3 regions of the Actinomadura sp. RB99 genome follow, and region 3 is predicted to be linked to each of the others. Evidence: riboswitches for the same ligand, from Rfam matches in the RefSeq annotation. Region 3 holds a riboswitch; each other region holds the start of a gene.
The links. A riboswitch is a leader RNA that binds a small molecule or an ion and turns the genes downstream of it on or off. The one in region 3 is predicted to bind cyclic di-AMP.

Region 1: another riboswitch for cyclic di-AMP. It lies ahead of amrb99_RS23205 (NlpC/P60 family protein); the one in region 3 lies ahead of amrb99_RS07620 (NlpC/P60 family protein).
Region 2: another riboswitch for cyclic di-AMP. It lies ahead of amrb99_RS21140 (CHAP domain-containing protein); the one in region 3 lies ahead of amrb99_RS07620 (NlpC/P60 family protein).

The regions. Positions count from the first base shown of each region.
Region 1 covers NZ_JABMCA010000026.1:61,268-71,223, forward strand. Annotated here, with positions in the region: gene amrb99_RS23190 (RDD family protein) at 1-472, opposite strand, end outside; gene amrb99_RS23195 (RDD family protein) at 480-1,367, opposite strand; gene amrb99_RS23200 (amino-acid N-acetyltransferase) at 1,374-1,910, opposite strand; cyclic di-AMP (ydaO/yuaA leader) riboswitch at 2,233-2,422, shown strand; gene amrb99_RS23205 (NlpC/P60 family protein) at 2,426-3,403, shown strand; gene amrb99_RS23210 (LuxR C-terminal-related transcriptional regulator) at 3,703-3,915, opposite strand; gene amrb99_RS23215 (LacI family DNA-binding transcriptional regulator) at 4,409-5,431, shown strand; gene amrb99_RS23220 (cytochrome P450) at 5,507-6,748, shown strand; gene lysX (bifunctional lysylphosphatidylglycerol synthetase/lysine--tRNA ligase LysX) at 6,771-8,261, opposite strand; gene amrb99_RS23230 (LysR family transcriptional regulator) at 8,258-9,223, opposite strand; gene amrb99_RS23235 (MFS transporter) at 9,308-9,956, shown strand, end outside.
Region 2 covers NZ_JABMCA010000022.1:109,915-119,870, reverse strand. Annotated here, with positions in the region: gene amrb99_RS21145 (SpoIIE family protein phosphatase) at 1-1,606, shown strand, start outside; cyclic di-AMP (ydaO/yuaA leader) riboswitch at 2,087-2,244, shown strand; gene amrb99_RS21140 (CHAP domain-containing protein) at 2,255-3,052, shown strand; gene amrb99_RS21135 (CDP-glycerol glycerophosphotransferase family protein) at 3,248-6,163, shown strand; gene amrb99_RS21130 (glycosyltransferase) at 6,141-7,445, shown strand; gene amrb99_RS21125 (acyl-CoA dehydrogenase family protein) at 7,470-8,651, shown strand; gene amrb99_RS21120 (SDR family oxidoreductase) at 8,648-9,427, shown strand; gene amrb99_RS21115 (TetR/AcrR family transcriptional regulator) at 9,459-9,956, shown strand, end outside.
Region 3 covers NZ_JABMCA010000005.1:248,590-258,545, forward strand. Annotated here, with positions in the region: gene amrb99_RS07575 (hypothetical protein) at 1-69, opposite strand, end outside; gene amrb99_RS07585 (DUF1259 domain-containing protein) at 614-1,294, opposite strand; gene amrb99_RS07590 (hypothetical protein) at 1,666-2,010, shown strand; gene amrb99_RS07595 (BlaI/MecI/CopY family transcriptional regulator) at 2,056-2,430, shown strand; gene amrb99_RS07600 (M56 family metallopeptidase) at 2,636-3,295, shown strand; gene amrb99_RS07605 (hypothetical protein) at 3,321-4,256, opposite strand; gene amrb99_RS07610 (RNA polymerase sigma factor) at 4,253-4,891, opposite strand; gene amrb99_RS07615 (hypothetical protein) at 4,990-5,382, opposite strand; gene amrb99_RS07620 (NlpC/P60 family protein) at 5,581-6,540, opposite strand; cyclic di-AMP (ydaO/yuaA leader) riboswitch at 6,625-6,772, opposite strand; gene amrb99_RS07625 (M56 family metallopeptidase) at 6,876-7,796, opposite strand; gene amrb99_RS07630 (BlaI/MecI/CopY family transcriptional regulator) at 7,801-8,181, opposite strand; gene amrb99_RS07635 (Ig-like domain-containing protein) at 8,571-9,185, shown strand; gene amrb99_RS07640 (L,D-transpeptidase) at 9,169-9,648, shown strand; gene amrb99_RS07645 (class I SAM-dependent methyltransferase) at 9,815-9,956, shown strand, end outside.

The DNA of each region.
Region 1 (9,956 bases), on a different contig from region 3:
CCTCAGGCGCACCGGCGAAGGTTTCAGGGGCCGCGGCCCGTTCCGCGCCCGTGAGGGCACCCTCAGGGACGGACGGGTCCGGGACGACCTGGATCCCCGCGAAGCGCTTGCCGAGGGTCTGCCCCCACAGGGCGAGCTGCACGGCCTCGTACAGCAGCATGCAGCCCGCCACGGCGGGCGGTGCGACGACATCGAGTTGGTGGCCGGACACGAACTCCTTCACGACGATGATGACGGGCAGGCCGACCACGAGGGTGTCGACGATGCGCGCCAGCAGGCGCTGCCCGGGTTCGGCGAGCGCCGGCCCCTCCCCCGCGGCGCCCTCCACGGGGTCATCGACAGGATCAGCGGCGAGGTCATCGGCGGGATCAGCGGCGGGGTGGCCGTACAGCGCAGGTTCGCCGTCCGGGAGGGCGCTCCCGGTCCCGGACGGCTCATCCGACCCCTGCGCGGGCGTTCGGGGAGTCGCCATCGCGGACCTACTCCGCGTACTCGGCGTACTCGCCGTATCCCGCGCGCTCGTCGATGACGAGGGTGCCGGCGACGCGGTCGTGCAGGGCCTGGTGGAGGGGCTGGTCCCAGATGGCCCACAGGTACGCCATGAGCGCGCCCGCCCAGACCAGCAGCATCCCGTAGGCGAAGTACTGCCACACCATCACGGCGAGGACAAGGAAGAAGAAGACGCCGAGCTGGTACCCCACGTGGGTGATGGCGGCCCGCCAGACGGCCTGCGTCGTCGTCAGCTGGTTCCCGGCCGGACGGGCCTGGACGACGCCGATGCCCAAGAAGCGCTTGCCGAACGTCCGGCCCCACATGGACAGCTGTACGGCCTCGTAGATGAACGGCAGGACGGACAGGACGGCGAACAGCGTGAAGATGATCGGCCAGTTCCAGATGCCGCCGTCGTCCTCCGTCTTGCTCCCGGGCTTCCCCAGCCCGAACGCGCCGACCGTGATGGGGAGGACGAGCGCGAAGCCGAAGGCCGCCACGAGCGTGTTGTCGATGAGGCGGGCCCCCGCGCGCCGCAGGATCGGCGCCAGCGGCATATCGCCGCCCGAGGAACCGCCGTACTGGTCGTAGGACGGCTCATAGGACTCGTACGAGGGCTGCCCCCACTGGTCCTGCTGGGGTTCCTGCCACTGCTGTTGCGACGGCTGCTGCTGTTGCCATTGCTGTTGCTGCTGCCACTGTTGCTGTTGGGGCTGTTGCGGCTGCTGTGACTGCCACTGCTGTGCGGGCGGCTGAGCCTGGCCTTGCCGCTCGGGCTGCTGCCATTGCGGGGGACCCTGGTAGGGGGGCGGCGGGCCGTACGAGCCCGGCCCCTGCGACGACCCGTAGGGCTGGCCGCGGTTGGGGGAATCGCTCATGTGGGGTCAGTCCTCCAGGCGAAGCAACATCCGTGTGTTGCCCAACGTATTGGGCTTGACCCTGTCGAGGTCCAAGAACTCTGCCACGCCTTCGTCGTAGGAGCGGAGGAGTTCCTCGTACACCTCGGGCGCCACCGGAGTACCCAGGATCTGCTGAAAGCCGTGTCGTGCGAAGAACTCCACTTCGAAGGTAAGACAGAAAACCCGCCGGACGCCGAGTTCCCGTGCCGTCTCCAGGAGCTTGGAGACGATGCGGTGCCCGAGCCCGCGGCCGCCGTACCCCTTGTCCACCGCGACCGAGCGGACCTCCGCCAGGTCCTCCCACATCACGTGCAGCGCCCCGCAGGCGACGATGGGCCCGGACTCCCCCGGCCCGGCGCCCTGGACGTCCTCGGCGACCCAGAACTCCTGGACGTCCTCATAGAGCTTCACCGTCGATTTCTTGAGCAGGCGACGGCCCGATCCCGCGTACAGATCGACCAGCCTGCGAATCCCCTGAACGTCGGCGGTGCGCGCACGCCTGATGACGACTTCCACAAACAGGCGAGATTACCGAACTCGCCGCCCGTCCCCGGCCACCGGCGGCCACCCGGCACCGGTCCGGCGCTGCTCCGGGACGTGGCCGAGGGGCACTCCGGGACGTGGCCGAGGGGGCTCCGGGTCTGGCCGGGGGTGGCCCGGGGCTTGACAGGTGCCGGGCCGCGGGCGCCGCGGCGGGCCGGAGCGGTGCCGTCCGCAACCGCCGCTTACCCCCCGTACCGTCCGCCACGACCTGCGAATTCGCATGTTCTGGTTGGCATCCAATGGCGCTTCCGTTAGTGTCCCGCTCTGACACCGGCCTTCCGCGAGGCGGAGGCCGGACCGCCGAGTCCACGGGCCGCAACCAGCGCCCCGAGGAGCCGGGGACCCACTTTCGGAGCGTTCGGGGGAGCACCCTGAGCCGATGCCGTCTGGGGTGAATCCGCAGCCGCGTGGAGGGATGCGCGCGCCCAGCGGACGGGCTGCTCCGGCCCGAACCCGTCAGCTAACTCGGTAGGCGGACGAGGAGAGGAGATTTGGTGCGGACGGCTCGTTTCCGTGTCCGGGCGCTCACGATCGCCGGCGCGCTCGTCGCCCTTTCCATCACGCCCCACGTGGTGGTCCCGCATTCGCTCTCGATGGCGCACGCCGACCCCGACCCGTCGGCCAAGGAGCTCAAGGACCAGGCGTTCAAGCTGGCGGACCAGCTGGAGAAGCTCACCGAGCAGTACAACGGCCTGAAGGTGAAGCTGGAGCAGTCGCAGCAGGCGGCCAAGGTCGCCGCCGGCAACGCCGAGCGCCAGCAGAAGTCCCTGGAGGGCCTGCGCGAGAAGGTCGGGAGCCTGGCCGCCACGAGCTACATGCAGGGCGGCACCGACCCCACGGTCTCGTTCATCTCCGCCCAGGACCCGCAGGTCGTCCTCGACCGCGCCGCCACCCTCAACTACTTCGCCACCCAGGACAGCACGCAGGTCCTCGGCCTCATGCAGGCGATGCAGTCCGCCCAGCGCGCGCGCAAGTCCGCCGAGGAGCGCGCCCAGCAGGTCACGCAGCTGAAGGCGCAGCTCACCGCGCAGAAGAAGAAGGTCACCACCGCCTACGAGAAGGTCCGCGGCAAGGCCGTCAAGAAGGACCCGTCCCTGCTGGCGAAGCTGCCCGTCATCGGCGAGGGCAAGGCCGCGGAGGCGCTGCGGTACGCGATGAGCAAGCTCGGCAGCCCCTATGTCTGGGGCGCCGCGGGGCCGACCACGTTCGACTGCTCGGGGCTGACGATGTGGGCCTACAAGCAGGTCGGCATCAACCTGCCGCACTACACCGGCAGCCAGTGGAACGCCGGGACCCACGTCTCGGAGAGCCAGATGCAGCCGGGCGACCTGATCTTCTTCTACTCCGACCTGCACCACATGGGGATGTACGTGGGCGGCGGCAAGATGATCCACGCCCCGCACACCGGCGACGTCGTCCGCATCGCGTCCCTGGCCGGTCGGCCGATCGCCGGCGTGGTCCGCGTCGCCTGAGCGCTCGGCAGACGCCCGCACGACAGACGCCCCTAGAGACGCGTCGGCAGCAGAGCCGATGGCCGCAGAACACGCGGCAGCGGCGGGTGCCGGCTGGAGAGCCGGCACCAGACAGCCCGGTGCAAGGTGATGTGAACTGCGTCCGCGGCGGCGCTGCGCTCTTGCAGGGACCTACCTGCCGGGCGTAGGGCGCCGCCGCTGCGGGGTCGGACGAGTTCGTATCGCTGGACTTGCTTCCGGTCGGGCTGGTTTCCGGGTGATGACGCCCGCCGTCCCCTGACGGGCGTCGTCGGGTCGCGCTAGATGAGCTGCCTTCTGGCCGCCCACACCACGGCCTCGATAGGGGTGTTGACCTCCAGCCGGTCGCAGATGTTCCGCAACCTGCGGCGCAAGGTCCGTGCGCTCAGTTCCAGCTTGCGCGCCGCCACATCAGCGGTGACACCGCTGGCGATCTGGGCGAGCAACCTGATCTCCTCGTCGCTCAGCCCGAAATCGAGTGTGGCTGTTTCCACTCCGTCCTCCCTCGTCCGTGGTTGATGACCGCGGGGATGCAGCCGTCCGCTGCACAGGCACGGGTTGGGCCCTCGAACTGCATGCGTTGGGTTGCCGGGTCCGGAGCCTTCCGGACTCAGATCATCGGGTCGGGTTCCTTTTCCGTCTCGCGAGCTTGGCCGGAGGTGGCCGATGGGCCGATTGCGGGGTCGTGCGGGGGAACTCCGGGTGACGATTCACTCGTTGGCCACGTGTCAGGGTCGGGTCTGGGTCGTCGGTTCCGAACCCGCTCCCTCCTCGTTGGACTCACCGGATCTCGCCGCGGACGAAGATCGTGAATCGTTTCAAGCTACGCTTCGGCTCGGAACGCTAGGCGGCCGGATCCGGCCCGTCAAGCGCTGATTACGTGCTGTCTGTGCCCGAATGGTCGCAATACGTGACCGGGTTTTCGGGGATTGACAGGGGAAAGCCCAGCTACCTGGGAAAACACCACCGGGGCGGACGAGGAGCGACGTGCCACAGACCAGTATTCGCGAGGTCGCGCGGCGTGCCGGGGTCTCGGTTGGGACCGTTTCGAATGTCCTAAACCGGCCAGATCTCGTGGCCGAAGCAACCCGTAACCGGGTGCGCGAGGCGATCGAGGAGCTCGGATTCGTCCGCAACGAGTCCGCGCGGCGGCTCCGGACGGGCCCCGACCGCACCGCCGGCGAGTTCGGCGACGAGCCGCGCCGCGCGTTCGGCGTCGTCGTCGAGGACCTCACCAACCCGTACGCGGCCGACGTCGTGCGCGGCGCCGAGGAGGCGCTGAACGCGTCGGGCCACGACGCCCTCTGGCTGTCGAGCGACCACTCCGCCGCGAAGGAGGCGCGCTCGCTGGAACTGCTGGAGGAGCAGCACGCCGCGGGCGCCCTGATCGTCCCGGTCGGGCTGGGCAAGTCGCGCATCCGGCGGCTGCGCGCCGCGGGGCTGAGCGTCGTGCTGATGGACCGGGACGTCACCGACGCGTGCGCGGTCCACGTCGACCACGTCGCCGGCGGGGAGCTGGCCGCAGCGCACCTGCTCGGCATCGGCCGCGAGCGGATCGTGTTCGTCACGGGTGCTCCGGAACCGCAGCCGTGCGTCGAGCGGCGCGACGGCGCGGCCCGCACGCTCGTCGAGGCGGGCCGCGGGAAGCCGCCCGTGCTCGTCCAGGGCGCGCTGAGCCCCACCGAGGGCCGGCTCGCGGCGCGGCTTCTCCTGGAGATGACGCCGCGGCCGGACGGCGTGTTCTGCGCCAACGACCTGCTGGCCATCGGCCTGATCAACGAGCTGACCCGGCTCGGCGCGCGCGTCCCGGACGACATCGCGGTGGTCGGCTACGACGACATCGAGCTGGCCGCCAGCGCCGCCGTGCCGCTGACCACGGTGAAGCAGCCGCGGCGGGCGCTCGGCTGGGAGGCCGCGGAGCTGGCCATGGCCGAGAACCGGGAGGGCCGGTCGCACCAGCACCGCCAGGTCGTCCTCCGCCCCGAACTGGTGGTGCGCGAGTCCGCCTGACCTCCCGGCGCCGATCACCGCCGCCCGCTCCCCGCCGCTATTGACATGCTGTCTGAGATCCGCGTGACTTGGCCTATGGAGGACACCAGGGAACAGGCCGCGCAGGACGTGGAGGCGGCGGCGATCCTCGGGTTCGACCCGTCGGACCCGGCCTTCCGCGCCGACCCCTACGCGCACTACCGGGGGCTCGCGGCGGGCGGGAGGCTTCAGCGGACCGCGGTCGGCCTGTGGGTCAGCACGTCCTACGAGCTGTGCGAGGCGGCGTTGCGGGACCCGCGGTTCGGGCACCGGCCCGAGAACGGCGGCCTGTGGCGGGACGCGCCGCAGCGGAACCGGTCGTTCCTCACGATGGACCCGCCCGACCACACGCGGCTGCGCAGGCTCGTCAGCAAGGCGTTCACGCCGCGGCTGGTCGAGCGGCTGCGGCCGCGCGTCGAGGCGCTGGTGGACGAGCTGCTGGACGCGGCGTCCGGCGAGGTCGACCTGATCGCCGCGCTGGCGTACCCGCTGCCCGTCATCGTGATCAGCGAGATGCTGGGCGTGCCGCCGCGCGACCGCGACCTGTTCAAGGGCTGGTCGGACGCCCTCGCGCGCGGTCTCGACCCCGACTTCCTGCTGCCCGAGGCGGAGATCGCGCTGCGCGACGAGGCGCGGGCGGAGTTCGCCGCGTACTTCCGCGAGCTGGCCGCCGAGCGCCGCGCGGCCCCGCGCGACGACCTGCTGAGCGCGCTCGTGGGCGTCTCGGACGGCGGCGACGTCCTGTCGGAGGAGGAGCTGCTCGCGACCTGCGTGCTGCTGCTCGTCGCGGGCCACGAGACGACGGTCAACCTGATCGGGAACGGGGCGCTGGCGCTGTTGCGGCATCCGGAGCAGCTCGCGCTGTTCCGGGAGCGTCCGGAGAACGTCGCGGCCGTGGAGGAACTGCTCCGCTACGACCCGCCCGTCCAGCTGACGCTGCGGGCCGCGCTGGAGGACGTCGAATTGGGCGGCACGCTGTTCGAGCGGGGGCGGCTCGTCCTGCTCCTGACGGGCGCCGCGAACCGGGACCCGTCGGTGTTCGCCGACCCGGACCGCCTCGACCTGCTCCGCTACGCCGAGGGACGGGACGCGCCGCGCCACCTGTCGTTCGGGCACGGGATCCACTTCTGCCTCGGCGCGCCGCTGGCCCGCCTGGAGGGGCAGATCGCGCTGCGGAAGCTGTTCGAACGCGACGTGGCCCTCGCCGCCGACCACGGCGACCTCGAGCAGGGCGACCTGGTGTACCGCGACAACCTCGTCCTGCGGGGCCTGCGCGACCTGCCGGTCCGGATCGGGTGACCGGCAGGCCGCTCCGCGCCTGCTACTCCGGCTTGACCAGCGGGAACAGGATCGTGTCGCGGATGCCCTTGCCGGTGAACGCCATGATCATCCGGTCGATGCCGGCGCCCATCCCGCCGGTCGGCGGCATCGCGTACTCCAGCGCGCGCAGGAAGTCCTCGTCCAGCTGCATCGCCTCGGGGTCGCCGCCCGCCGCCAGCAGCGACTGCTCGGTGAGCCGGCGGCGCTGCTCGACGGGGTCGACCAGCTCGGAGTAGGCGGTGCCGAGCTCGGTGCCGAACCCGATCAGGTCCCACTTCTCGGTCAGCAGCGGCTCGCGCCGGTGCTGGCGGGTCAGCGGCGAGGTCTCCACCGGGTAGTCCATGACGAACGTCGGCTGGACGAGGGTGTGCTCGATCAGCTCCTCGAAGATCTCCTGGACGAGCTTGCCCTGCCCCCACTTGGGGTCCCGGCTGATGCCGCGGGCGTCGGCGAGCTTGCGGACGGTCTCGATCGGCGTGTGCGGGGTGATCTCCTCGCCGAGCGCCTCCGACACCGACCCGTACAGGGTGATCCGCGGCCATTCGGGAAGGCCGAGGTCGATCTCCACGCCGTCGTGGACGACCACCGACGTGCCGAGGGCGGCCACGACCGCCTTCTGGTACATCCGCTGGGTCAGGTCGGCCATGTCGTTGTAGTCGAGGTACGTCCCGTACGCCTCGAGCATGGTGAACTCGGGGTTGTGGGTGGAGTCGGCGCCCTCGTTGCGGAAGTTGCGGTTGATCTCGAAGACCTTCTCGATGCCGCCGACGACGAGCCGCTTCAGGTACAGCTCGATCGCGATCCGCAGGTACAGCTCCATGTCGTAGGCGTTGATGTGCGTCTTGAACGGACGCGCCGCCGCCCCGCCGTGGATCGGCTGCAGCATCGGGGTCTCGACCTCGAGGTACCCCTCCTCGTGCCAGAAGTCGCGGACGGCGCGCACGGTGGCGCTGCGGATCCGCGCCATCTTCCGGGCCTCGTCGTTGACGATCAGGTCGACGTAGCGCTGCCGCACCCGGGCCTCGGGGTCGGTGAGGCCGGCGTGCTTCTCCGGCAGCGGCCGCAGGCACTTGGAGGTGATCGCGAACCGGTCCGCCATCACGGACAGCTCGCCGCGCTTGGAGGTGATCACCTCGCCCTCGACGCCGATGTGGTCGCCGAGGTCCACCTCGCGCTTCCAGAAGTCGAGCTGCTCCTGCCCGACCTTCGCCAGCGACAGCATGACCTGCAGGTCGCCGGAGCCGTCCCGGATGGTGGCGAAGCACAGCTTGCCGGTGTTGCGGACCAGCATGACGCGACCGGTGACGCCGACCTTCTCGCCCGTCTCGGTGCCCGGCTCCAGGTCCGGGTGTTTCTCCCGGATCTCGGCGATCGTCGCCGTGCGCGGGAAGGTCACCGGATAGGGGTCGACGCCGGCCTCGCGCAGGCGGTCGAGCTTCTCCCGGCGCACGCGCATCTGCTCCGGAAGGTCATCGAGGGTCTCGTCACTCACGGCTCAAGGCTATCCAGCCCACCGGACGCCCCGCGAACGAGTTCGGGGTGATCGCCCGGCCCGGCCGAGACGAGGGGTCCGAGGTCGCGGGCCAGGGCTGCGGCGATCGCGCGGAACGCGGCGACGCGCGGGTCGGTGTCGCCGCGGCGGGTCGCGAGGACGCTGCTGTCCCACGGCGCGTCCAGGATCGGGACGTACCGGACGCCCGGCCACGCGTAGAAGCGGGCGAACGACCGCAGGGCCGACCCGACGGTGCGCCCGGCGGCGATGCTGAGCATCACGTCCTGCGGGTGGCGGGCGACGTCCGGGCCGCGCCGCCCGCGCTCGCCGTTCACCGCCGGGGTGAAGTACAGGTAGTCGGTGAACACGCTCGGCGTGATGTCGGGCACGGCGACGATCGGCAGGTCGAGGACGTCGGCGAGGCGCAGCGCGCCGGCCTCCGCGACGGGGCCGTCCGCCGGGACGCCGACGATCCGCGGCTCGGTGGTCAGCACGTCGCTGGCGATCCGGTCGTCGTCGGGCGCCGGGCGCACGAACGCGACGTCCACCTTCCGCTCCACCAGCGCGGAGACGTGCTCGGTGAAGTCCAGCGGCATGATCGTCAGCCGGACGCCGGGCCGGGCCTGCCGGAACGCGCGGACGATGGCGGGTGTCAGCTCGGCGGAGCCGTGCCCCATCACGCCGACGCGGAAGGCGCCGTCGTCGTCGCCGCGCAGGTCGGCGACCGCGTCGGCGGCGGCGTCCACGGCCGCGAGGGCGGCCCTTGCGTGCGGGACGAACCGCTGCCCCGCCTCGGTGAGCCGCAGCGGGGACCGTTCCAACAGCCGGACGCCGAGGTCCCGTTCGAGCCGCTGGACGTGCGCGGTGACCGCGGGCGGCGACAGGAACAGCCGGGCCGCGGCCCGCGCGAACTGCCCTTCCTCGACGACCGCGAGGAAGGAGGCCAGCTCACGCAGTTCCATGCTCGTCACGGTAACCGGCCGGGGGCCGTTCACGAATCGCGAAGCGGCGGAGGAGGACGGTTCAGGACGTTCTAGACAGGGATCATGACCAGCGATCCGTCCCTTCCGTCCGGTACCGCCCGCTGGCTCCCGGTCGCTTCGATCATGTTCGGGGTCGGCTGGGGCGCCAACCAGTTCGCGTCGCTGCTCGGGCTCTACACCGACCGGCTGCATCTCGGCGACGGCGGCGCGCAGGCCATGTTCGGCGTGTACGCGCTCGGTCTCGTGCCCGGGCTCGTCCTCGGCGGCCCGGCGTCCGACCGGTACGGCAGGCGCCGGATCGCGCTGCCGTTCGCGTGCCTGTCCGCGCTCGTCACGCTGGTGCTGATGGCGGGCGTCGCGGCGCCGCCGCTGCTGTACGCGGGCCGCCTGCTCGCGGGGGTCGTGACCGGGGCCGTCCTGGCCGCGGGCACGGCGTGGGTGAAGGAGCTGACGCCCGTCTCCGGGACCCGGATGACGGCGCTCGCCGTCTCGGCGGGCTTCGGCGCGGGCCCGCTGGTGTCCGCGCTGGTCGCGCAGTGGGCGCCGCACCCGCTGGTCACCGCGTACCTTCCGCACCTGCTGATCATGTTGCTGACGGTGCCGCCCGCGTTCCGCGTGCCGGAGACCCACGTCCCGCGCGCACACGAGAGCAGCTCAGCGGAAGGCCCTGACGGAGGACCCGCCACGTCCGGACGGGGACGGTTCGGATTGT
Region 2 (9,956 bases), on a different contig from region 3:
CCGGCGGGGCGTGGTCTCCGAGGCCGAGGACCTCCTGCACCGCCTGGCGGCCGAGGACACCGGGGGCGACGCCGCGATCATCGAGGGGCTGCCCGAGGATCCGGTGGCGCGGGGGCTGCTCGACGGGGCGCTGGACTCGGCGGCCCACCTGGTGCCGGTGCGGGACGCGGACGGCGAGGTGCAGGACTTCCTGTACGCCGAGCTGAACAAGGCCGCGCGGGACCTGTTCGGGCGGGGCGCCGAGGATCTGACGGGGCAGCGGCTGCTGCGGACGGATCCGGGAGCGGCGCTCAGCGGGCTGTTCGAGGACTATGTCGCGGTGCTGGAGGGCGGGCCGACCCTGGACCGCGACTCGATCATGTACTCGACCGTCCAGGGCGGGCTGTCGCGGTCGTCGCGGATGAGCGCGCGGTGCGTCCGGACGCCGACGGGCGTGTGCCTCACCTGGCGGTACCACACCGGGGAGGACCGCAGCGCGCGGCGGCTGGAGCGGGTGGAGCGGCTGGCGCTGATCGGGTTCGGCGAGTGGGACCTGGTCACCGGGCAGGCGGACTGGACGCCGCAGATGCTGGCGAACTACGGGCTGGGTCCGGACGAGGTGCCGCCGGCGCCGCACGACCTGCCGAAGGTGGTCGCCGACGACGACCTGCCGCTGGTCGAGGAGGCCGTCCAGACGATGTTCTCGCGCCGGGAGCCGGTGGAGGCCGAGCACCGGGTGATCGGCAAGGACGGTACGCCGCGGCATCTGTGGGTGTTCGCCGAGCCGGTGCTGGACGACTCCGGGCTGCCGGTGTCGATCAACATCGTCTCGCAGGACATCACGCGGCGCCGCGGGGTGGAGCGGGCGCTGGCGGAGACGCGCCGGCAGATGCTCAAGCAGCAGGCGCGGACGGCCCAGGAACGCAAGGTGGCGGTGACGCTGCGCCGGGCGATCCTGCCGGACGAGGGCGAGGTCGAGCGGCTGCCGGGCTTGCGGGTGGCGATCCGGGCGCTGGCGGCGGAGAGCACGGCGCGGATCGGCGGGGACTGGTTCGCCACCCGCGCGATGCCGGACGGGCGGGCGCTGTTCGCTATCGGGGACGCGGCGGGGCACGGCCTCCCGGCGGCGGCGTCGATGGCGCGCAGCCGTAACGGGCTGCTCGGGCTGTCGTGCACCGGGGAGTCGGCGGGGCAGCTGGTGGGCTGGCTGAACGAGCTGGTCGGCAGCATGGACCCGCCGGCGACCGGCACGGCGATCGTGGGCCATTACCGGCCGGACCGGCGCGTCATGGAGTGGACGTGCGCGGGGCATCTGCCGCCGATCCTGGTGCGGGACGGGCACGCCGAGCCGCTGGAGGTCTATCGCGACCCGATGCTCGGTGCGCTGCCGGATTGGGAATACACGACGATCTCCACGGAACTGCGGCCGGGGGATCTGCTGTTCCTTTACACCGACGGCCTCGTGGAGCGCCGGGACACCGATCTCGATGAGCGGATCGATCGGCTCACCGGCATTCTGCGGGACTCCTCGTCGGGGCCGGAACTGGCGCTGGACGAGGTGCTCGCGCGGATGGAGCACGACCGGGCGGCCGACGACACCACGATGTTCGCCCTGCACGTGGAGTGATCTTCAGCAGGTCAGGCCGACCGTGAACCAGGGTGACGTAGGCCACATCGGCGGGGGAGTAGCGCGGTCCGTGTGATCTGCGCCGCGGCGCGCGGGCGGGCCGTGAAGGGCGGAAGCGTCCCGCGCCTTTTGATCATTTTACCTTTCCCGGGCCGGGGGGCGGTGGCGGGAATCCCCTATGCCGTAAGGGCTTCGGGCCGTCCGGAGAAAGATCGGGAAGGTCCGGCCGGGGGCGGTCGTTGAAGGGGGGTTGCAACGGCGTTGAGCAGGCAAAAGATCCTTTTGCGGCCGGTTTGCTTTTCTTGTGAGTGTTGGTACCTTCTTGCACGAATCAAGCAGCGCGTTCCATGCGTTGCACGCCGGCCGCTTCCATGCGCGGCCGAGGGTCGCTGAGCGGAATCCGCACGCGACGCGCGCCGCATATGCGCGCCCCCTCGAGATCAGTCGCTGAGATACATCCGAATATCCGGCACCGCGTCCCGCGGTGCGAGGCCGAGTCCGTCCAGGTCCACCCGACCGGACGGAGCCGGGGACCCAAGGTTCCAGGGGTGAATCGGCGCGTCCGTCAGGCCGCGCCGTAGGGCTCTTCCATGCCCGAATCCGTCAGCTAACCCGGTAGGCGTCATGGGAGACAAGGAGATTCCCTGCATGACCGGTCGTTTCGATCGTTTTACCAAGAACTTCGCCCCCCGACTGAGCGGGCGCCTCACCGGCGCCGCCTCCCGCGCCGCGCTCGCCCGCATGAGCCCCGAGGACCGGGCCGTGGGCGTCGCCGTGGCGGGTGTGATGGCCGGCGCGGTCGGACTGGCGATCTTCAACCCCCTGGCCGGGGGCACGGCGTCCGCCGAGACGCCCGCCCAGGCCGCCGCGCAGCACCGCGAGAGCGTGGTGTCCGAGCGCTCCGGGACCGAGCACGCGCCCCGCAAGGCGACCCGGTCCGCGTCCCGCACGGTCGCCGCGTCCACCGTGATCAAGCTGGCGAAGTCGCAGGTCGGCGAGAGCGAGAGCCGCAGCGGCTCGACCAAGTACGCGGACTGGTACGCCTCCACCCCGCACGCCGCGGTGACCGCCCGGCGCGACGGCGGCAGCGTCGGCGACTACCGGGGCGCCGAGTGGTGCGACATGTTCGTGTCGTGGCTCAGCGCGCAGACGGGCGTGAAGAACATGGGCTGGGACGCCTACACCGTCCAGCACGCCTCCTGGTTCGAGAAGGCCCACCGCTGGGGCGACACCGCCAAGCCCGGCGCGGTCGTGTTCTTCGACTGGCAGAACGGGTCCCGCGGCGGGATCGACGACATCGACCACGTCGGCCTCGTCGTCAAGGACAACGGCAACGGAACGATCACCACGATCGAGGGCAACACCGACAACGCCGTCAAGGAAAAGATCCGCGACAAGTCCGAAGTCGTCGGCTACGGATACCCCGACTACGCCAAGTCCCGATGATCCGTCCCGCAGGCGAATGATCTGATTCGTGCGGATGGAAGGCGCCCGGTCCTCGACCGGGCGCCTTTGGCGTTCCCAGGTGGTCTGCCGCGACCTGTCGGGTAATGCTAAGCATTGACAGCTTTTGATCTGAGTTGGCCCTTGACGCCTCCTTGCTGGAAAGGAACCCCTGACACGCCGGAGGAGCGGAGGGGGATGCCCATGCGGGTGCGCCCGGATGTGAGCGTGGTGGTGATCGCCTACAACGACGCCGCCCGCCTCCCGCGGGCGGTCGCCTCGTCGCTCGCGCAGTCGCTGGGCGGCGTCGAGACGGTGATCGTCGACGACGCGAGCACCGACGGCACCGGCGAGGCCGCGGACCGGCTCGCCGCGGCGCACCCCGGCCGGGTCGGGGCGGTGCACCTGCCCGTCAACTCCGGAGGCTGCGGCCGCCCGCGCAACGTCGGCGTCGAGCGGTCGGACGGCCGGTACGTGATGTTCCTCGACAGCGACGACCTGCTGGACCGGCACGCCTGCCTCAACCTGCTCTCCGCCGCGCAGGAGACCGGCGCCGACCTGGTCTCCGGGCTCTGCGACCGGGTCTTCCTGGACGTGCCGAAGGGCTCGAAGGACCGGGTCCGGCCCTGGTACCCGTGGCTCTACGAGCGCAGCGCCGTGTACGGGTCGCTGGAGGAGAACCCCGACCTGCTCTACGACACCCTGTCGACGAACAAGCTCTACCGCCGGGGGTTCCTGGAGGACGGCGCGCTGCGCTTCGTCGAACGGCTCCACTACGAGGACCTGCTGTTCAGCGCGGAGGCGTACACGGCCGCCGCGCGCATGGCCCTGATCCCGCACCGGGTCTACAACTGGCTGGTCCAGGACCGGCGGGCGAAGCCGTCGATCTCCAACCGCCGGGACGAGCTGGCCAACTTCGCCGACCGGCTGGAGATCCACCGGCGCATCGACATGCTGTTCGAGCTGCGCGGCGCGGACGGGCTGAAGCGCGCGAAGGACGCCAAGTTCGTCAACCACGACCTGCTGCTCTACCTGCGCGAGCTGCGGGACCGCGACCCGGTGTACCGGGCCAGGTTCCTGGACCTCGCGGCCGGCTACCTGGCCGGGCTGGACCCGGTGGTGTTCGAGACGGCCAACCCGCTCGCCGCGATCGCCGCGTTCCTGATCAGGGAGGGCGACCGGGCGGGGGCGCTGGCGGCGGCCGAGTACCTGCCCGGCCGCCGGTCCGATCTGCACGCCCCGCTGGTGGAGCGGGACGGCCGGGTCTTCTGGGGCGGGACCCCGCCGCGCGGAGACCTCGGCCGCCGCGTCCTCGACGTCACCGACCTCGGCTTCCACCTGTACCCGCTCGGGGAGTTGCGGCCCGCCGCCGTCGTGACCCGGCTGGAGACGCGCGGCGGCCGCGCTCGCCTGGACGGGCACGTGCTGAACCCGCTGGACCGGATCCCGCGCGGCGCGGCGCTGTCGGCCTCGCTGGAGTTCCGCGACCGGCGTGACGCGCGCGGGGCGCGGGTGCCCGCCGAGATCGTCCACGAGGGCGACCGGCTGGCCTGGCGCGCCGAGTTCGACCCGGCCGCCCGGATCCGGCCGATCGGGTTCGTCGACCCGGTCTGGGACGTCCGGCTCCGCGTCGAGGTCGACGGCGAGGAGATGGTCACCCGGCCGGGCGGTTCGGCGGGAACCTCCACCGCGAAGGCCCCGGTCCTGCGCGGCGTCGAGCTGCCCGTGCGGCCGCGCCTGACGCGCCTGGCGGGCGACGTGCTCCGATCGTTCGTCACCGAGGACGGGCACCTGGCGTTCAGGCTGGAGACCGGCAGGCTGGAGGCCGGCGACCCGCGGACGCGTCGCGCGGCCGCGGCCGTCGCGCGGGTCGTGAGCAGCCCGCCGGCGCGGCGCGGCAGGCGGCGCGCGCGGCGGCTGGAGCGCTCCATGCGCCGTGCGCTCGCCTCCAGCAGGACGAAGGCCGCCGTGTTCAACCGGATCCTGACCCGGCTGCCGGTCCGCAGGGGCCTGGCGGTGTTCGAGAGCCATCTCGGGCTGCACTACTCCGACAACCCGAAGTACATCTACCGGGAGCTGCGCCGCTCGGGCCGCCCGGTCGAGGCCGTGTGGTCGTACGCGAGGTCCGCGAAGGGCTTCCCGTCCGACGCGCGGCTGGTGCGGCGGGACTCCTGGCGCTACCACCTCGCGCTCGCGCGGGCGGAGTTCTGGATCGACAACCAGGGGTATCCGGACCGCCTGCGCAAGCGCCCCGAGACCACCTACATCCAGACCTGGCACGGGTCGGCGTACAAGCTGATGGGGCTCGACCAGCCGCGGATGAAGAGCGGGCCCGCGTCCGGCCGCGCCCGGCTCGCGCGGAGCGTGGACCGCTTCGACTGCTTCCTCGTCCGCTCCCGCCACGACGTGGACACCCTGGTCAAGGGGCTCGGCGTCCGGGCGGAACCGCTGCCGGCCGGGTACCCGCGCAACGACCCGCTCGTCAACGGCCTCGACGGGGACGCCGAGCTGGCCGCCGAGGTCGCCGCGCTGCGCCGCTCGCTCGACCTGGACGACGGGCGCCGCGCCGTGCTCTACGCGCCGACCTTCAGGCCGGGGCCGACGGGGAAGCCGGTCGGGCCGATGGAGCCGCCCGTGGACCCGGTGCGGTTCGCCCGCGAGCTCGGGGACGAGATCGTGCTGCTCGTCCGCCCGCACTACCTGTGCCGGGCGAACCTGCCGCCGTCGGCGTCGAGCGCCATGCGGGACGTCGGGGGAGTGGCGGACGCGACCCTGCTGCTCCTGCTCGCCGACGCGCTGGTCACCGACCACTCCTCGATCATGTTCGACTACGCGCTGCTGGACCGGCCGATCGTGCTGCACCTGCCGGAGGACGGCGAGCACGCCGCCGGCTACTTCGACCTGGAGGAGCACGCGCCCGGCCCGGTCACCCGGACCGAGGACGAGCTGATCGCCGCACTCGCGGACCTGGACGCCGCCGGGTCCGCGCACGCGGCGGCGCGCCGCGCGTTCGCCGAGCGGTTCGGCGAGCACGACCGCGGGACCGCCGCGCGCACCGTCGTGGACCGTTACTTCGGAGAGAGGAGCGCCCATGGTTCCCACCGGAACCGCTGAGCACGCACCGCGCGACGTCTTCATCGTCTGCAACAACATCGACGAGATGGGGGGCTTGCAGCGCTGGGCGCACCACATGGCGCGGATGCTGGCCGAGCGCGGCGACCGCGTCACCCTCGTCGGGATCGTCCGGGGGCCGGACGGGCACCACCACGACCACGACGGCCTTTACCGGGTGGAGGTCCTGCACGACACGTGGCGCCCGCCGGTGCTGGAGTGGCGGCCGGACCGGCTGCGGGACCGGGTGAACGCGGCGGCGCGCGGGCGCGACGTGTGGCGGTCCACCGTGCAGCGGCGCGGCGCCGCCCGCCTGACGCGGATGTTCGCGGCGGCCCGTCCGGGCGCCGTCGTGATCGTGCCGCAGGTCTGGGCGATGGAGTGGGTCCGGCGGGCCGGCACCTCGGGGCTGCGGGTCATCGGGATGAGCCACGAGTCGTACAAGGCGAGCCGCAAGTCGACCCGGTACCAGCGGGTGAAGCGGCACTTCGCGCACGTCGACCGGTTCCTCACGCTGACCCCGGAGGACGCGGACGCGTGGGCGAGGGACGGCATGACGAACGCCGACCACATCCCGAACGCCCTGCACGTCACCCCGACCGTCTACCCGACGCTCAACCTGCCGGCGGTCGCCTGCGTGGGGCGGCTGTCCTACGAGAAGGGCGTCGACCTGCTGCTGGAGGCGTGGGAGCGGGTGCATCCGCGCCATCCGGAGTGGCGGCTGCACATCTACGGCACCGGGCCGGACGGGGACGCGCTGCGCGAGCAGGCGGCCGCCGCCGGGCTGGCCGGGTCGGTCGAGTTCCGGGGCGTCGTCGCCGACGTCGAGGAGGCGATGGTCGAGGCGTCGGTGTTCGCGCTGCCGTCGCGCGCCGAGGGGGTGCCGATGTCGGTGATGGAGGCGATGGCGTACGGGCTGCCGACCGTGGCGTTCGACTGCGCGCCGGGCGTCCGGATGCTGCTCGGCGAGCGGGGCGGGGAGACGGGCGGGCTGCTCGTGCGGCCGGGGGACACGGCCGCGTTCGCCGAGGCGCTGGAGCGGCTGATCGAGGACCCGGAGCTGTGCGGCGAGCTCGGCGCGGAGGCCCGCGCGTCGGTGCAGCGCTTCCGTCCCGAGACGGTGCTGGCCCGCTGGGACCGGCTGTTCGACCTGCTGCACCGCGACCTGCCGGCGCCGCGGGAGCGCGCCGCGGGGGAGCGGTCCGCGGTGCCGGCGCCGGGGCGCGGCCGGCCCGCCGTGCAGGCGGGCGAGGTGGAACCGGCCCTGGAGGCCGATTCTTTCTAACAACTGTTTGGTAGAGTTCCGGGCGTGAACCAGAACGAGTCCCCTGCGGACCGGGCGTTCCGCGCCGAGGTCCGCGGCTGGCTGGAGGCCAACCTGTCGGGCGAGTTCGCGCACGCGCGCGGCCTCGGCGGGCCCGGCCGCGAGCACGAGGCGTTCGAGGAGCGGCTGGCCTGGGAGCGCCACATGGCCGCCGCGGGCTGGACGTGCGTGGGCTGGCCCGAGGAGCACGGCGGCCGCGGCGCGACCGTCCGGCAGCAAGTGATCTTCAACGAGGAGTACGCGCTCGCCGACGCCCCGGCCCGCGTCGGGCACATCGGCGAGAACCTGCTCGGCCCCACGATCATCGCGTTCGGCACCGACGAGCAGAAGGCCCGGTTCCTGCCCCCGATCGTCGCCGTCGAGGAGCTGTGGTGCCAGGGCTACTCCGAGCCCAACGCAGGCTCCGACCTCGCCAACGTGCAGACCCGCGCCGCCCTCGACGGCGACCACTGGACGGTCGACGGGCAGAAGGTCTGGACGTCCAACGCCCTCGAATCGGACTGGTGCTTCGTCGTCTGCCGCACCGAGCCCGGCTCGTCCCGCCACCACGGCCTGTCCTACCTGCTCGTCCCGATGAGGCAGGACGGCGTCGACATCCGGCCGATCGTCCAGCTCACCGGCACCTCGGAGTTCAACGAGGTCTTCTTCGACGGCGCCCGCACCGACGCCGGCAACATCGTCGGCGCGCCCGGCGAGGGCTGGAAGATCGCGATGGCCACGCTCGGCTTCGAGCGCGGCGTCGCCACGCTCGGCCAGCAGGTCGGGTTCCGCCGCGAGTTCGAGGGCGTCCTCGACCTCGCCCGCCGCACCGGCGCCATCGACGACCCGCTCCTGCGCGACCGGCTCACCCGCGCCTACATGGGCCTGGAGGTCATGCGGCTGAACGCCGTCCGCACGATGGCGGGCGTCGCGTCCGGCGCCCCGGGGCCCGAGTCGTCGATCTCCAAGCTCGTCTGGGGCACCTGGCACCGCGAACTCGGCGAGCTCGCCATGGACGTCCTCGGCGCCGCCGGGCTGGTCGCCGACGGCGAACCGTATGACCTCAACGACTGGCAGCGGCTGTTCCTGTTCTCCCGCTCCGACACGATCTACGCCGGGTCGAACGAGATCCAGCGCAACATCATCGCCGAGCGCGTGCTCGGTCTCCCCAGAGAGGCTCGCGGATGACGCCGCCCCCCTACGTCCCCGGGCACGGCCTGCTGAAGGACCGCGCCGTCGTGATCACCGCCGCGGCCGGCGCCGGGATCGGCGGCGCCACCGCCCGCCGCTGCCTGGAGGAGGGCGCCCGCGTCCTGATCTCCGACGCGCACGAGCGGCGGCTCGCCGCGTCCGCGCAGGAGCTGGAGAAGGAGTTCGGCGCCGACCGCGTCGCCGCGCTGCCCTGCGACGTCACCGACGAGGAGCAGGTCCGGGCCCTGTACGCGCTGGGCGTCGAGCGGTTCGGCCGGATCGACGCCGCGGTCAACAACGCCGGCCTCGGCGGCACCGCCGAGCTGGTCGACATGACCGACGACCAGTGGGGACGCGTCCTCGACATCACGCTGAACGGGACGATGCGCTGCACCCGCGCCGCGCTGCGTGTCATGCGCGACCAGGGCGCCGGCGTCATCGTCAACAACGCGTCGGTGATCGGCTGGCGCGCGCAGAAGGGCCAGTCCCACTACGCCGCCGCCAAGGCCGGCGTGATGGCCCTCACCCGCTGCTCCGCGCTGGAGGCCGCCGAGTTCGGCGTGCGGATCAACGCCGTCTCCCCGTCCCTCGCCATGCACCCCCACCTGGTCAAGGTGACGTCGGAGGACCTGCTGGACGAGCTGACGCGGCGCGAGGCGTTCGGCCGCTACGCCGAGCCCTGGGAGGTGGCCAACGTTATCGTCTTCCTGGCCAGCGACTACTCCTCGTACATGACCGGGGAGGTCGTCTCGGTCTCTTCACAACATCCGTAGGGTCTCCTCTCCGCACGCTTAGGAACCGACCATGAGTCCACGACGGCGCGACGCCGAGGGCACCGCCGCCGCCCGCGCGGAACGGCGGGCCGAGCTGCTCGCCACCGCCGCCGAGGTGTTCGCCTCGCAGGGGTACTCCGCCACCACCGTCCGGAAGGTGGCCGACGCCGCCGGCATCCTCGGCGGCAGCCTCTACTACCACTTCGACTCCAAGGAGGCGATGGCCGACGAGATCCTGTCGACCTTCCTGGACGAGATGTGGGCGGCCTACGAGCGCGTCCTCGCCGCCGGCCTCAGTGCCCGCGACACCATGGAGGGCGTCATCGTCGAGTCGTTCCGCTCGATCGACCGGCACCGGCCCGCCGTCGTCCTCTACCAGAACGAGTCCAAGCACCTCGCGACCAGCGAACGCTTCCACTACCTGCTCGAGTCGCAGCGCCGCTTCGAGACGATGTGGATGTCCCTGCTGGACCGGGGCGTCGAGGAGGGCGCCTTCCGCGCCGACCTCGACCGGACGCTGATCTACCGC
Region 3 (9,956 bases):
GCGCAAGGCGAGGAAGAGTCCGGCGGCCAGCAGGACTGCAAGGCAGACATCGAACGGGTCGGTCAGCATGCTTGTCGCCTTAGCCGCGGCCCGGGAGCGGTCTTGCGTGCCCTCCGCGGCCGTGGCCGCCGACAGCGCCCGATGTGAATTTGGCTAGGGCTTGTGTGTGAGGGCCGACCATCGTCCGACTGGTGGACATCCCCGCGGTGCCGCCGTCGTGGCCGAACATGTGGCCGAGGACGTGCATCGCGACGATCCCGACGAGCAGCGCCACCGACCAGACGAGGACGAGTCGCACGCCCGAGGTCGCACATCGGGAAGAACGATAGTAGACGGGAGAGACGGCCGTCCCCTGGACCACCGATCCCGCAATCTGACAGGCAACATACGGCATGCAGCTACACGTGCTCTGTCGTGCCTCGGAGCCGGTCGGCGGATGCGCGCTTCCGGCCGGTCAGGACCTCCTGTTCTCTACTGTCGGGCCTAGTAGACGAGCGCGTCGTCAGCGGCGTCCGGTGCGGACCTGGTCGAGGCCGAGGCGCATGGCCCGCGCCAGTGCGGTGGCTTGTCCGGTCGCCCAGAAATGCGCGTAGAAGAGCCGGGGCTGGCTCGTTCAGCATGTGCTCGTGAAGCTCGGATCTGGATGCGATGCGCGCGCAGCGCTCAGATTACGGCGTTGACCTGGCCGGAGGTCATGGTGAAGTCCCCATTGACCGCGGCTCGGCCGCCGCCCAGCGACTGGAACATCAGGAGGGTAGAGGCCTGCATCGGCGGAGGCAGGACGATGCGCGCGCGGATAACTGATCTTCTCCGGGGCGGGGACGCGGAAGTGGTAGGTGCCGTTCACGTTCTCGCCTTCGGCGCCGATGATGTGGTCGAGCGCGGCGGCGTTCAGGTCGGTCGGTGCCTGCTGGTGCTGCGACGGGATGCTCGTGAGGGCGAGGGCTGCGCAAATGGTGCGGGCGATGGCAACCGGGTCGCCGTAGGCGGCGTAGTGCAGCCACCACAGCCGCGGCGACTCGTCCTGCAGGTGCTTGTGGATCGCGGCTATCTCCACATTGCCGCGCTGCAGGCAGTCGGTGACCTTGCTCAGCTCTCCGCCGGTAAGGGCTGCCTCGCCGATCACGCCGACCTTGCCGGGAGTGCTCTGGAGGAAGGCGGCATCCGCGCCCAGGTCCATTCCAGGGCTCAACCTGATGCCCGCGTTAGCCACCCGGAGGTCGGTGCGCAGCCACGTGGCCGTGTGGACGCCCCGGCCCTGCGGTCGGAGAGGGGTGCCGATGGCGCGACCCACCGCATCCCAGTCCAGCGTCGCCGGTCACGAGGCGGCCGCGTTGACGAACCGGTTGCGAAGCCTCACTCGGTAGCAATATTGAAACTATCTACTATGTAATCTAGTAGATACCATCGTTGCGAGAAACCTCGCGGAGGCCGAGTGATGACGATGGGAGCCGAGCGTGCGGCGAACGGAGCGGTGGGGCAGTGGCATCACCACCTGCTCACCGCCTCCGCTTCGGCCGCCCTGAGCACGGAGATCATGCTCAGGGCCGCGCTACGTCGAAGCCGTCTCGATCATCGGGCTGATCATGCCTCAGAAGAGCTGCGATCTGGTCGTGTCCGGGTTGGCGCTGCACCCATTGCATCAACGCCGACGAACGTGCGCTCGTGTCCAGGGTGCTGTGCTGGCCGCGGCCCGGCGGCAGGCTGGTGATCAGCGGCATCATGCCCGAGCAGCCGGACTCGGCGGGCTGGCGCATCCTGCGCGTTCTGAGGGCGCAGTCCGACGGCAGGAGGAGCATCGACCGCAGCGGCGGCCGGTTCTTCCGCTTTACCCTGCACGCTCTCCGCGAGACGCCGGCGACGGGCGAGTTCTGGGTCGAGGCCCTTGAGGGTGCCGGGTTCCGGACGGTGGGTCATCGGCAGGTGCTGTCGGGACTCGGGGTCGTATGGGGGACCGCCGACCGGTCTGACCCGGTGCGTTCGGCGACATGCAATTACTATCGACTGTAGTATGCATTGATTTGAGCGGGCAGGGATGTCGGAGGGCGGTAGATCATGGCCGGGCAGCGCTTCGGTGAGCTGGAGGCCGCGATCATGGACAGGCTGTGGTCTTATGGCCGTCCGGCCAATGTCCGGGAGGTTCTGGAGGATCTTCAGCAGGAGCGGACGATCGCTTACACCACCGTGATGACGGTGATGGACAACCTGCACAAGAAGGGCTGGCTGCGCCGCAAGCGCGTCGGGCGTGCCTTCACCTACGAGACCGTCGCCTCACGTGAGGGCTACACGGCCAAGCTGATGCGCGAGGCGCTCGCCACCAGCAACAACCAAGCAGCGGCCCTTGTGCACTTCCTCTCCGATCTCTCCCCGGAGGAGAAGGAGGCCCTCCGAACGGCCCTCATGGTCGTGCGGCCACAGGACGCCGAATGATCGCCATTGCGATCCTGCTGGCGTACGCCGGCGTTCTGGGCATCGCGGGGCCTCGCTTGCTGCATGCACGCGCCTGGGCGGATCGGGCGCCTCGGCTCGGTGTCCTGGCCTGGCAGGCGGCCGTGGCCTCCGTCATCGCGGCCGTGGCCCTCGCGGGGCTTACGAGGGTGCGCCTCAGCCGATCGCCGGGTATGCCGGGCTGTTCGTGGCCGGCGGCGTCCTGCTCTGGACGTTCGGGCACGTGCTGGCAGCGTTGGTGGCCACCGCGATCAATCGTCGCCGCCATGTTCGCACGCTGGCCATGGTCGCTCGCCGCCGCCGCGATCTCGGCGCGCTGGTGGTGGAGTACGACGAGCCACTCGCTTACTGCATGCCCGGTCGGCGCCGCTGCGTCGTCCTCAGCACAGGCGCACTCACCTGCCTCCACGACGACCAAGTGTCGGCCATCCTCGCGCACGAGCGGGCGCACCTGGCAGGCCGCCACGACCTGGCGATCAACTTCACCCTGGCGACCGGCCGCACCTTCTCCATGGTCCCGCTGATGCGGGCCGCTCGGACCGAGGTGCCCCGGCTGCTGGAACTGCTGGCGGACGATGTGGCCGCTCGCAAGCATGACCGGGTCACTTTGGCTGCGACGCTGGTCGCCGTCGCGGGCGGCCGGACCCCGGCCACGGCCTTGGGTGCCGGAGGTGGAACCGCGCTGCTGCGCGTCCGCCGCCTGCTGGCTCCGCACGACCCGCTGTCCCGTCTCGGACGCCTCACCGGCGGCATCGGCATCGCTCTGCTGGTCACCCTGCCGCTGGCCCTGGCCGCCAACCCCGCCATCACCGCCCTCCTCGAACGCCATCGCCACTTCCCCAGGTAAGGACACAGGTGGGGGCGAGCATGTGTCACCAACTCACGAGGTCTTGACGACGCTGATCCGCCTGGGTTTCCTGCTCCTTTCTGGATTCAAGCTTTTCGAGCATCGCGCGGAGTCGATCGAGGTTCCGCAGGCGAGCCGATTTGCGCTCAAGGCAGGCGGCCACGATCTCCGCCGCAGCGGACCTCCCGTCATAAGGGACCTGGGTGTTCGTCTCGGGTAGGTCGAAAAGGGCAAGTTGCTCTCCGGCTGCTTTCAGCTGGATGCCCCAGATCACGGGGTTGCACGTGGGGTGGGCGAAGAGGACGGACGATGACCAGCTGCGCCTGATTCCTTCCACGGGAGGGCGGAGGACGTTGATCATCCATGAACGCCTAAGCGTGTACGTCAGCAGTAGCTCCCTTGGGAACACATCCCCTGGCGAGTCATCGGCCGCTTCATACAGGATTGGGAGAGCCGATCGAGGTAGCGGACCGACGCCGGACACCTGGGCATCGCTTTGGCGAGTTGTTCTCTTAACGTGCTCGTGAGCGGAATCGATCACTTCACTCGCCCTGGCAAGGGCTGATTGCTCGATCTCGGCCGCTCGCGACCGCGCGTCCGCGATGATCCGCTCGGCCTCGGCGCGGGCGTCCGCGACGATCTCATCCGCCTCGTTCCGGCCGGCCGCCACCAAGTCCTGAGCCGCCGCCCACCGTGCGGAGACGCCCATGAAACCGGAAAGCGCAGGGTCCTCGCCGACGTCGTCGACGAGGACTGCGGTGTCCAGGGGGAACTCCAGGCCGTCAGGGTCCGGCTCGCACTCGCACCCGTGAGCCTGCAGCAGTTCCTCCAGCTTCTCCTGGACGTGCTGCCCGGTGATCTGCTGGGTGGCCTCGTAGACGAGACCCAACGTCTCAGCCAGGATCTCCGCGGTCGGCTTGTCGTCGCACTGCGAATCGCTGCGGTCGTTGGGCTCGGTCATGAGGTTTCCCCCTTTCTCGGTGTCGGCGCCTGCTGGTCGAACGAGCGCGTGGTCGTCTGGACGACGATGTCGATGCGCTGCCTCAGCCGGTCGCGGGCATGGCGCAGGTTCGATCGGACGTTGGCCTCATTGGTACCGAGCAGCTGGGCGATCTCCTTGTTGGTCAAGCCCTCGACCGTGTGCCGCATCATCTGACGCTGAGTCGGGGGGAGCCCGGCGATCATTTCGTCCACCCACTGGTACCCGCCGATGCTGGCGAAGGTGGGGTCTTCCGTGTTCTCCGTCATCAGCAAGCCGCTGGAGCCGGCCTCCTGCAGGATCTGGACGAACTGTCTGTCGCTCGCCCGCGCCTTGAAGAACGCGTTTCGGGCGGCCTTGCGAACGTACGCCTTGGGCGCCGTGATCGTCCGCCACCGGCGGAAGGTGTCCGCGAAGGCGGTGGAGGCGGCGTCCTCGGCCTCGTCCAACCGGCCGTCCATGAGCATCACCATGCCGACGACCTTCTTGTACTGGTCCTGGAAGAACCGCTGGAAGGCCAGGAGTTCGGCCTTGCCGGCCGGTCGAGCGTCCCCCGCGACCGACGTTGATCGTTTGGTGTCAACCACCGACTGCCCTCCATCGACGAGCTCCTTCACCCCGGTCCCCTCTTCCGGTACCTAGGTCCGTGGGAGGGGCATGGTGTGAAAGACCCGGCCAAGATTTTTCCCGAAGCCGGATGACGGATGCCGCTCGCTCAGGTCCTGCGGTTGACGGCCAGGGCTACCAGGAGGGCGACGACGGCGGCGGCGAGGGTGACCCAGACCGATCCGGTGACCGAGTAGGCGCTGACGATGGCCAGCAGCGAGCTGGTGAAGACCGACTGCAGGTCTCCGGTTCGCCGATCGTCAGGCTCTGGAGGTGCCTTCTCGTTACCGGCGGTGCCGTCCACCGTCCGCGTGCCAGGGCCGACATTTCCGATCAGGGTGGCGATCGGCTCCGGCGGGCCGGTGATGGTCTCCTCGTCCGCACCCGGGATTTCCAGTGCGGGAGAGGAACTGCGTTCCGCAGCGGTCGGGGGGAACTGAGCTCCCGATGGCCTCAAGAGTATGGTCCTGTTCCGTGAGTGATGGGCGACTTCGAACATCACCTAGGGCTCACAGAAGCTCCTGACGTGAAAGTGGCAGGTCAACAGCCGGATCTCCGGGCCGATTCCGTTCGGCATCACGGTAGCGACGTGCACCGTTCCCGTCGGTCCGGCGGTGCGATCCGCTCGCTCCTGTCAGCCATCAAAGAAGCGTCCCCGTCACCGGGGCTGGGGTGACGGGGACGGGACTGCGGGAGCGGGTCAGGCGAGGCGGACGCCTCCTGCGAACGGGCGGCCGGCGATCGGGGCGATCTTGACGACGTCGCCGGTCTGCGGGGCGTGGACCATCTTGCCGTTGCCGATGTACATGCCCATGTGGTGCAGGTCGCTGTAGAAGAAGACCAGGTCACCGGGCTTGAGCTGGCTCTGGCTTACATGGGTTCCGGCGCTGTACTGGCTCCCGGTGTAGTGGCCGAGGCTGATGCCGACCTGGGCGTAGGCGTACAGGGTGAGGCCGGAGCAGTCGAAGCCCTTGATGTTGGCGCCCTGCGCGGTGCCGTAGCTCGGCCCGGACGCGGTCCCGCCGCCCCAGGAGTAGGGAACCCCGAGCTGGCTCAAGGCGGCTCTCACCGCACCCATGGCCTTGGCGGACGCGCCCCCGGACGAGACGTTGGGAGCCGGACCGGTCTTGCCGGTGCTGGTGCTCTTGCCGAGCTGGCGCTCGACCTTCTTCAGCTTCGCCTGGAGTTCCTTGCGCTTCTTGCTCGCCTCGGCAGTGAGCTGGCGGACCTGGCTCGCCCGTGCTTCGGCGGATTTGCGGGCGCGCTCGGCCGCCTGCATCGTCTGCAGAAGCTGGGTGACGCGCGAGCTGTTCTGGTTGGCGAAGTAGTTCAGCGTGGCCGATTGGTCGAGGACGGCCTGCGGGTCTCCGGATGACGCGAAGTTGACGGTCGGATCGACCGTGTCGTTCTTGTAGGCGTCGGCGGCGACCTGGGCGAGCTTGGTCTGCGCCTGGTCGAGGGCGGCTTTCTGGCGTTGGGCGCTGGCCTTGCTGACCTGGGCTGCGCGTTGTGCCTGCTTGAGGCGTTCGCGCAGGCCGTTGTACTGCTCGCTGAGCTGTTCAGCCTGGTTGGCGAGCTTCCTCTGCTGGGCGGTGAGTTCCTTGCGCGAAGGCTTGGGGGCGGCCTCGGCGGGAGCCGGAGCCACGAGCGCCAGTGTCACAGCGATCGATGCTCCCCATGCGGTGGCCTTGAAGGCACGGCGGCGGGGCATCCTGCTGTGTTCGGCAGCTCCTGGCTGCATGCAACGTCCTCTCCTTGGACGCCTACCGGGTCAGCTGACGGGTTCGGGCCGGAGTCGCCCTACCGCTCGCGCGCGAGCGGATTCACCCCATGGGATCGGGTCCCCGGTTCCCGCGGGCGGGGGGAACCGCGGGATTCGGCGCGGCCGTCGCCGCCCCCGGCGGGGGCCCGTCGCGATGGCTCCTACGGAGCGTAGGAGATAGTGGCCTCATACGCCACCTGAGTACTCAATTTGGGTTGAAGGCCTCAGTGGCCTCAGCAGATCGTGGACAGATCCGCGATCGTCGCGGCCACGACGACCAGGGGGACGGCGACGGCGGACGCGACAAAGGTGCCGGCGACCAGCCGGACGATCCGACGTGGCCTCGGCGGCTCCGCGGACTCCAGGCGAAGTACGCGTTCCGCGAGTCCCCTGGTCGTCGAGCCGGCCACACCGAGGGCTCCCGCAACTCTGGGGGCGGTTCCGAGCCTGCACAGAGCGTCGACGAGCGTCCGGTGTCCGCATGTCCGGGCCGCCGCGTCGTCCGCCGCCATCTCCAGCAGGGGCGGAAGGGACGACTTCGCGCGGCGTACCGTCGGCAGCCACGGCACAAGCGCGTGCACCAGGTCGAGCATCAGCAGCAGAGCATGGTGGTGCTGGCGGAGGTGGGCGCGCTCATGAGCCAGCACTGCGGCCAGTTCGGCGGGCGTGAGGGTCTCCTGCGCGCCCGTGCTGACGACGATGGCGCGCTGCCGTGCGGGCAGCGAATACGCCACCGGGATCGGGTGATCGAGCACGAGGACGTCGGCGTGGCGCCCGTGCTTCAGCATTTCCCAGTGCCGGCGGCGGTGCCGCAGGGCCCGTCCCAGGCGGGGGAGGCTGTGGGCCAGCCTGGAACCGCACGCCGTCAGCAGGACCAGGCTCGCGCCGGCGGCCATGGTGATCGCCGGCGCTCGGTGATGCGGAAGGCAGTTGCGCAGCCACTCCAGCAGCCCGTGGCCTGGCGCCGGCGGGGACAGCAGCGCCACCGCGATGATCCCGACCTCGGCGATGAGGGTCCCTGCGAGTGCGGCGACCCAGCAGACGATCGCGGTGCCCGGGTTCGTGGTCGGATGCCGGAGCCGGTCGAGCGCGGGCCCGGCCAGGCAGCCCAGCAGGACCGCCGAGGCGATCAGACACGCGACCAGGTAGATCACGCCGTCATTCCTCGTCGCCGCCGGACGTCCGCCTGCGGAGGGCTTCCAACAGGTGCTGGGCGTCCTCCGGCGGGACGCTCTCGGCGAACCGGGCGAGGATTTCGCCGTGGTCAGAGGACTCGGTGAGGGCGTCGAGCATCAACGCGACCGCGTATTCCTCCCGCCCCTGGGTGGGGGAGTAGCGGAATGCCAGACCGTCCTGGGTGCGCCGCAGCAGGCCCTTCTGTGCCAGCCGCTCGGCAACCGTCTGCACGGTGTTGTACGCAAGCGCCTTGTCGGCGCTCTCGTTCAGCTTCGCCAGAAGCTCGCGAACGCGCAACGGGCCAGGTGCCGCCCAGAGCACGTCCATGATGGAATGCTCGAGTGATCCTCCCAATCCGGCCACCCGGTCACCTCCGCCCTCCCCACATTCTGCCGGAGAACCTGGGCATCAGGGCCGTACCAGGCGGCGTGCCACCCGTCGCCTGAACCGGAGCCCCTCCGGATGCGTACTAGTGGTACGGCCTCCTCCGCAGAAGCCTCCGCAAGGCGGAACATTATCTACTATCGTGCTTAGTAGATAGTCCTGCGGCCCGTAGGAGCTGCTTCGTGAAGGTCGGACGGTGAACATGCGCAACGGACGGTTGGCAACGCGTGGGGTCTGGTGGGTGCGATCCGCAGTGTTGTGCATGACGGTCGCCGTCCTTGCGACCGCGTGCCAGGGAGGCAGGGCCGGGACGCGCTCCGCGTCGAGCGGTGTGTCCCCGTCCTCTTCTGGCGCCGGGGATCACGATCATGCAGTCGAACGGGGCTGGTGAGGTGCGTCCCGATCAGGGGATCTCGCTCGCCGCGTCCGGTCGGCGGCGGGGTACCGTCCAGGTCGCCGCCAACGGGAAGGCGATCGAGGGCGGGTTGGACGCCGGTGGGACGGTGTGGCGTTCGCGGTGGCCGCTGGCACCGGGCAAGGTTTATGCGGTGACCGCGACCGCGACGGCCGCCGGCGGCAAGGTCACCACACTGACAAGCAGATTCACGACGGCGAAAGCGGCGCAGACCGTCCACGCCTCCCTGCCTGGACCGAGGGACGGGGACACCGTCGGGGTGGGCATGCCGATCATCGTGAACTTCAGCCAGCCGGTGTACAACACGGCGCAGATCGAGCGGGCCCTCGAAGTTCAGACGTCCACGCCGGTCGAAGGCGCTTGGCGATGGATGGACCGACAGCGGGTGGTGTTCCGCCCGAAGAAGTACTGGCCGGTCGGCACGCAGGTTCGTTGCATCGCCCACCTCAACGGGGCGCGTGCGGCCAAGGGCGTGTACGCGACAGACGACGTGTCATTGAACTTCAAGGTCGGTGACGCGGTCATCAGCACGGTCCACCAAGCGGTTCACGATGACGGTGCGGCGTAGCGGCAAGGTGGTGCGGTGGTTCCCGATGAGCGCGGGCAAGGCCACCGAGCGGCGGTTCACCACCACCAACGGCGTCCATGTGATCAGCGAGAAGGTCTCACCGGTGATCTTCGATTCGGCCACGGTGGGGATTCCCAAGGGCGACCCGAACTACTACAAGATCAAGGGGTATTACGCCGACCGGATCAGTGACAGCGGCGAGTATGTGCACTCGGCGCCGTGGTCGGTGGCCGACCAGGGTAAGTGGAACGTCAGTCACGGCTGTATCAACGTCAGTCCGGCCAACGCCAAGTGGTACTACAACCTCACGAAGCTGGGCGACATCGTGGTGGTCGCTGGCGCGAACCGGCGGCTGGAGCCCGACAACGGGTACGGCTTCTTCCAGATGAGCTGGTGGCAATGGACCGCCGGCAGCGCACTCAAGCGCCCTATCGCCACCACACCCCTCAAGGCGGCTGGCTGACCATCCGCCGCTGCCTCGCCATGAAACAGGCAGGGGTGCCGCCGCGCTGGTGGCGGCTTGCAAATGCCTGCTGTGGGGAGCCGCCGGTGAGACGGTCGTATCTACTATACAAACGTAGTACTATTTCACCGTAGTAGGACGACCATGTTCGGCGAAGGGGGATGGGATGACCGGCAAGCCTTTGGGGTCCTCTGCACTCGGGAGCGAGGACGGGTGGGACGGCACCGTCGGACGGCACTGGGTCGAGCATGAGGAGCGGCATGACCGGATGCTGGTGTCGCTGACCGCTCGGCTCCTGGACGCGGCAG